One region of the Pseudomonas sp. AK106 genome, then DNA from elsewhere that is predicted to be linked to it. Evidence: predicted binding sites of a transcription regulator. Region 1 holds the regulator's gene; the other holds the start of a gene.
What was found. Region 1 encodes sigma-54, which starts transcription at its own class of promoters, with help from an activator protein. Its sites were predicted from a motif close to ANTGGCATNNANNTTGCTNT; they were not measured.

Region 1 (3,644 bases):
CGAGCGCCTGGTCTCTGCCGACGGATCGCGATCAACCCATCCACATCCAGTCGGATGACGCGCAACTGGACGACAAGCAAGGCATCGCCACTTACAAGGGCAATGTCATCATCACCCAGGGCACGATGAAGATCACCGGCAACACCGTGACCATCACCCGGACACCGCAAGGCGACGTGGACGTGTTCACGTCCGTGGGCAACCTGGCCTATTACGAGCAGAAGCCATCGGTGGACAAACCGATCGTTCAGGCCTGGGGCGTCACCATCCAGTACTTCGCGGCCCAGAACCGCATCGTGCTGATCGACAAGGCCAAAGTAGTCAACGACGGCAACACGTCCGAAGGCGAGAAAATCGTCTATGACACCGTCAAGCAGGTCGTGAACGCCGGCCGTGCCAACGGCACCAAGGTCACCGCACCACGCCCTCGCATCGACATGGTCATCCAGCCGAAAAAGAAAACCGACCAGCAGAAGGCCCAGTAATGGCAACGCTGAAAGCCCAACATCTGGCCAAGGCCTATAAAAGCCGCCAGGTCGTACGTGACGTCAGCCTGTCCATCGAGAGCGGTCAGATTGTCGGCCTGCTCGGCCCCAACGGCGCCGGCAAGACCACCTGCTTCTACATGATCGTCGGCCTGGTTCAGGCCGATCAGGGTCGCGTTCTTATCGACGACCAGGACGTCAGCCACCAGCCGATGCACGGCCGCGCTCGCGCCGGTATTGGCTACCTGCCACAGGAAGCGTCGATCTTCCGCAAGCTCTCCGTCTCGGACAACATCATGGCGATTCTGGAGACCCGCAAGGAGCTCGATCGCACTGCCCGTCGCAAGGAGCTGGAAAGCCTGCTGCAGGAATTCCACATCACCCACATTCGCGACAACCTGGGCATGAGCCTGTCGGGCGGTGAACGTCGCCGCGTGGAAATCGCACGCGCCCTCGCCACTTCGCCGAAATTCATTCTGCTCGACGAACCTTTTGCCGGTGTTGACCCTATTTCCGTAGGCGACATCAAGCAGATCATTCACCACCTCAAGGCCAAAGGGATCGGCGTGCTGATCACCGACCACAACGTGCGTGAAACGCTGGATATCTGCGAAACCGCCTACATCGTCAACGATGGGCAGCTAATTGCCGAAGGCGACGCCGAATCCATCCTTGCCAACCAATTGGTCAAGGAAGTGTATCTGGGTCACGAGTTCCGCCTGTAACCGCAGTGATGACACGAGGTTGTGCGGTACGCCGCAACGCGCGCTATCGCCGACCTCGTTTTTTAATTGTCATCACACTCTAGGCAAACCCTCCAGCTTCAGGCATATAATTTGCTTAAGTTGGCGCCCTCGGCGCCCTGGTAGTAAATGGCGCGCAGTGCGCCGGCGAATAAGGTGTTAAGCCCTGCCATGAAACCTTCGCTAGTCTTGAGAATGGGCCAGCAGCTGACGATGACGCCTCAGCTGCAACAGGCAATCCGCTTGCTTCAGTTGTCGACGCTGGATCTCCAACAGGAGATTCAGGAGGCGCTGGAGTCGAACCCGATGCTGGAACGGCAGGAGGAAGGCGACGATTTCGACAACGCCGACCCCTTGGCGGATAACGTAGAGCAAAAGCCCAACGCTGATGTTCAGGAGCCCACCTACCAGGAATCGGCGCCTACCGTCGACAATCTGGATGAGGGCGACTGGAACGAGCGCATCCCCAACGAGTTGCCTGTCGACACCGCGTGGGAAGACGTCTATCAGACCAGCGCCAGCAGCCTGCCCAGCAATGACGATGACGAGTGGGATTTCACCACCCGCACCTCCGTTGGCGAAAGCCTGCAAAGCCACCTGCTCTGGCAGCTCAACCTCGCGCCGATGTCGGACACCGATCGCCTGATCGCCGTGACGCTGATCGACTGCATCAACAACCAGGGCTACCTCGACGAAACACTGGAAGAATTGCTCGACGCTTTCGATCCTGAGCTCGATATCGAGCTGGACGAAATCGAAGCCGTTCTGCACCGCATCCAGCAGTTCGAGCCTGCGGGCATCGGCGCTCGCAACCTGAGCGAATGCCTGCTGCTGCAGCTCCGTCAGTTGCCGGCTAAAACCAGGTGGCTGGCGGAAGCGCAGAAGCTGGTCAGCGACTACATCGATCTGTTGGGCAGCCGCGACTACGCGCAACTGATGCGCCGCATGAAGCTCAAGGAAGACGACCTGCGGCAGGTCATTGAACTGGTCCAGAGCCTCAACCCGCGCCCCGGCTCGCAGATCGAGTCCAGTGAAGCCGAATACGTTGTGCCTGACGTCATCGTGCGCAAGGACAACGAGCGCTGGCTGGTGGAGCTGAACCAGGAATCCGTGCCGCGCCTGCGGGTCAATCCGCAGTACGCGGGGTTCGTGCGTCGTGCCGATACCAGCGCCGACAATACGTTCATGCGCAATCAGCTGCAGGAAGCGCGCTGGTTCATCAAGAGCCTGCAAAGCCGTAACGAGACGCTGATGAAGGTGGCGACGCAAATCGTTGAACACCAGCGCGGCTTCCTTGAGTACGGCGACGAGGCCATGAAGCCGCTGGTTCTGCATGACATCGCTGAGGCGGTCGGCATGCACGAATCGACGATTTCCCGGGTCACCACGCAGAAATTCATGCACACCCCACGCGGGATCTACGAACTCAAATATTTCTTTTCCAGCCACGTCAGCACCTCGGAAGGCGGCGAATGCTCGTCCACGGCGATTCGCGCGATCATCAAAAAACTGGTCGCTGCGGAAAATCAGAAAAAGCCGTTGAGTGACAGCAAGATCGCTGGTTTACTGGAAGCACAAGGCATTCAAGTGGCCCGTCGCACAGTCGCCAAGTACCGTGAATCCCTTGGGATCTCGCCGTCCAGCGAACGCAAGCGACTGATGTAAAGGTCACATGTCAAAGTGTTCCAGTGGCAGGCATTACGCCTGCCTCTTAATGCACTGGCAACGAAGGAGAAGCTGTATGCAAGTCAACATCAGTGGACACCAGCTGGAAGTGACCGAACCTCTGCGTACCTACATCGGCGAGAAACTCGCCCGACTGGAACGCCATTTTGACAAGATCACGAATGTGCAGGTCACGATGGAGGTCGAGAAGCTCAAGCAGAAGATCGAAGCCACCTTGCACGTTCCTGGCGCTGAAGTGGTTGCCAACGCCGAACACGACGACATGTATGCAGCCATTGACCTGCTTGCCGACAAGCTTGACCGCCAACTCAAAAAACATAAGGAAAAACAGCAAAGTCTGCTGCAAGGCGCGACTGCTCGCTGACACTCCCCACTCATGATCCGACTTGAAAATATTCTGACCCCTGGCCGTTCACTTGTGAACGTGCCAGGCGGCAGCAAAAAAGCCGTACTCCAAAACATCGCCAGCATGATCGGCAAGCAAGTGCCCGATCTTGATGAACAGGTGGTGTTTGAAAGCCTTATTGCCCGTGAAAAACTCGGCTCCACCGGTTTCGGTAATGGCATCGCCATTCCCCACTGCCGCCTGAAGGGCTGTACAACGCCTGTCAGCGCCGTGCTGCATCTCGAGAAACCCATCGATTTCGACGCCATCGACGGCGCGCCGGTTGACCTGCTGTTTGTGCTGCTGGTCCCGGAAGCGGCCACCGATGCTCACTTGGAACTGCTG
Region 2 (3,644 bases), 2.7 Mb from region 1:
GGCGGCGGGGCCCACGAGCATGCCGTAACCGCCGGAGCCCTGGGTTTCCTTGACCACCAGATCGCCCAGATTGGCGAGCACGTGGGACAGCTCTTCGGGCTTGCGGCACTGCCAGGTCGGCACGTTCTTCAGGATCGGCTCTTCGTCGAGGTAGAAACGGATCATGTCGGTCACAAAGGGGTAAACCGACTTGTCGTCCGCCACGCCGGTGCCGATGGCATTGGCCAGCACCACATTGCCCGAACGGTACGCGGACAGCAGGCCCGGCACGCCGAGCATTGAATCCGGGTTGAATGCCAGCGGATCGAGGAACGCGTCGTCGAGCCTGCGGTAAATCACGTCGACCGCTTTCGGGCCGTCGGTGGTTCGCATGAACACGCGGTCATCGCGCACGAAAAGGTCAGCGCCCTCCACCAGTTCGACGCCCATTTCCCGAGCCAGAAACGCGTGCTCGAAAAACGCGCTGTTAAAGCGCCCGGGCGTCAGCACCACGACGCTCGGATTATCCAGCGGGCTGGAGCTTTTCAGGGTGTCCAGCAGCAGGTTCGGGTAGTGATCGATCGGCGCGATGCGTTGCGCGGCGAACAGCTCGGGGAACAGCCGCATCATCATCTTGCGGTCTTCGAGCATGTAGCTCACGCCGCTGGGCGTGCGCAGGTTGTCTTCGAGCACGTAATACGTGCCGTCGCCATCACGCACCAGATCGACGCCTGAGATGTGCGAATACAGGTCACGATGAAGATTCAGGCCCTGCATCGCCAACTGGTATTGCTCGTTGGCGAGGACCTGTTCGGCGGGAATGATCCCGGCCTTGATGATGCGCTGATCGTGATAGAGGTCAGCGAGAAACATGTTCAGCGCCTTGACGCGCTGTATGCAGCCGCGCTCGACCACCCGCCATTCGCTGGCCGGAATGCTGCGCGGAATCGTGTCGAAAGGGATGAGCCGCTCGGTGCCCTGCTCGTCGCCGTACAGCGTGAACGTGATCCCGGCGCGATGAAACAAAAGATCGGCCTCACGCCGGCGCTGAGCGAGCAACTCAGGCGGCGCTTCGCCCAACCAGCGGGCGAATTCCCGATAATGCGGACGAACTATGCCGCCCGCATCGTACATCTCGTCATAAAAGGTGCGGATCATGCCGTACTCCTTGTCACCATGGACACCAGAGCCTTCGCAAGGCCCGTGCCATCGGCATAAACGCTTTAATATCAATGGGTTGAATTAAACAGCCGGAGCGTCCGCACCATTCCTGTGCACGATGCGCCCTAACCCGTTCCCCGGCGCTTCATGGCGAAGCGTCGTTCCGTTTGAAAATCTATCGCAGGCATAGCCACAGTTCATTTCCGCGCGTTACGCGCACTGAGCATAATCGCCTCATACCGCAGACCAACCCGCTGGATTCCACAAGGCGATTGGCTCAAAACCTGATTGGCAACGCCACCCGATATTCCCTTTCCGCCGCTCCCATGAGAGCGGCTTTTTTTTGCCTGCGATTCGGCTCGGTGCCTCTCCCGCTCCACTGATTTGCCGTGGAGCCGAGAGACGGCATTCAACCGTGCATGCCCTGTTTTCGGGCCTGACTGTCAATTAAGCCCGATCAATGAAGGCGCTTGAGCTCCTGCTTGACGCCCCAGCCTTCAACCTCCCCGTCCAGACCGAAAATCGCGGTCTGGAAATCCTGCTCGAAGTCGCCTATCCCGTCGTAGGTCGCGTACATCAACTTGCTCAGTTCCAGGTGCCACGCACCGTCTTCCAGAGCATTGAGCTGAACATTGACTGACTCGCCACGAAATTTTTCCGCTGCCTGACGCGCCCGGTCCTCATCCGGAAAGGTGGCATAGAACTCGATGGGGTGAATGCGTGCGAAGTCGAAACCGCCTTCTTTCATGCAGCGCAGAACATGGCTGCTGACGTCTTCTTGATAGGCTGTGCTCATGAAACGTCCTCCTATGCAACGATAGATAGAGTTTCAACTATCCCGAAACACTCCCCGATGGCGAGGCGTGTAGCGGCAGGTCATCTGCCGCCCGGGACTCAAGCATGTCGCTGACAAGGCCGGTGCGTTTTACAAAACGGGCATACGTACGCGAGCTGACTCGGGTAGATGCTTCACCGACCTCACTGGCAGAGTACGCGCATTGATAGTGCGTTGCCAATTGGCAGGTTGGCGGGAAACCCAGGCTTTTTAGGGGGCTTCTACGATGGAGATGATCTGTACCGCGTTCTGCTCTTTGAGTGTCTTCACGGTGGGCTCGGCGGTGCGACCGTCGAGGTCGATCAGATCAAGATCACTGGCGACCGGAAACAGGATCGGACGGATTCGCTGCGCAGCCTCTTCATCACTGGGACGGTGATCGGATTCAAGATCGAGGGTTTGCTGCACACCGTCTTTGTCCAGAAACGAAATAGTCCACACTTTCATCAATGTCTCCTCAGTAAGGGCCGGACAACGGCCTAGTGATCTTGACCCTTGCAGCGCAACGACGTTCAACCCGAATCGTCAGCGCCCGGCTGACGTTAGCAGCGTGATGCCAACGATCCGCAGGCAAAAAAAACGCCCCGGTCTCGGGGCGTTCTTCATCAGGCTGCAGTCATTGCGGCTTGGCGTCTTTGACCCCTGCCGTGTTGTCCAGCAGGCTCTTGGTCGCGGTCTGCAGGAAGCTGTCGAGCTTCTTGCGCAACTCGGTGACGTCCGGCGCGTTCGGCATCAGCTCGGCGTGGGGCTTGGTGCCCAACTCGTAGCTGTACACCTTCGGCTCCATTTCCTTGGGTTCGATCAGGATCCGGTTGCCAGTGACCAGCGCAACCGTCTGCTCGCTGCCCGATGGCTTGATCACACCAAAGCCCTCGTCTCCCGCTGGCAGATTGAGCAGGTCGCGGCCCCAGCACTGGTGCACGGTGTCGCCACCCAGGCGGCCCATGATGGTCGGGACGATGTCGATCTGCGTGCCGACGATGCTGCTGCGCTTGCCGAACTTGTCCTGCAGGCCCGGGGCGATCATCAGCATCGGCACGTTGAAGCGGCCCAGGTCCATCTCGGTGATCTGCTCGTTGTTGCCGAAGCCGTGGTCACCGACGACCACAAACAGCGTGTCCTTGTAGTACGGCTCTTTCTTGGCCTTCTCGAAGAACTGACCCAGCGCCCAATCCGAATAACGCATGGCGGTGAGGTGTTCATCCAGCGTGCCATGGCCGGTCACACGCTCGACCGGCAGGTTTGCCGGCAGTGCGTACGGCGTGTGGTTGGACAGGGTCTGCAGCAACGCATAGAACGGCTTGCCCTTGGCTTCGCGGGCTTTGAGTTCCTCGGCGCCACGGTCGAACATGTCCTGGTCGGAAACGCCCCAGGTCGGGTCCGAGAACACCGGATTGACGAAGTCATTGCGGCCAATGAAGTTGGTCATGCCCTGGTTGCTGAAGAAGCCCGACTGGTTGTCCCAGGCGAAGTCCCCGTTGTAGACATACACGTCGTCGTACTTGCGCGCGCTGAGCAGCTGCGGCAGACCGGACAGTTTGTGGCTGCCTTCCGGCGTCTGCATCAGGTACTCGAAGCCCGGCAGGTTCGGGAAGCAGGCCATGGTCGCAAACATGCCCTGGTGGGTGTGTGTGCCGTTGGAGAAGAAGCGATCAAACAGCAGACCTTC

Region 2: the regulator sigma-54 is predicted to act here: its motif matches at 1,171-1,190, upstream of M1E04_RS16195 (circularly permuted type 2 ATP-grasp protein).

The regions. Positions count from the first base shown of each region.
Region 1 is NZ_CP096426.1:1,011,981-1,015,624, reverse strand. It holds gene lptA (lipopolysaccharide transport periplasmic protein LptA) at 1-485, shown strand, start outside; gene lptB (LPS export ABC transporter ATP-binding protein) at 485-1,210, shown strand; gene M1E04_RS04585 (RNA polymerase factor sigma-54) at 1,400-2,893, shown strand; gene hpf (ribosome hibernation-promoting factor, HPF/YfiA family) at 2,970-3,278, shown strand; gene ptsN (PTS IIA-like nitrogen regulatory protein PtsN) at 3,291-3,644, shown strand, end outside.
Region 2 is NZ_CP096426.1:3,682,828-3,686,471, forward strand. It holds gene M1E04_RS16195 (circularly permuted type 2 ATP-grasp protein) at 1-1,137, opposite strand, end outside; gene M1E04_RS16200 (ribonuclease E inhibitor RraB) at 1,598-1,936, opposite strand; gene M1E04_RS16205 (hypothetical protein) at 2,186-2,422, opposite strand; gene M1E04_RS16210 (LTA synthase family protein) at 2,592-3,644, opposite strand, start outside.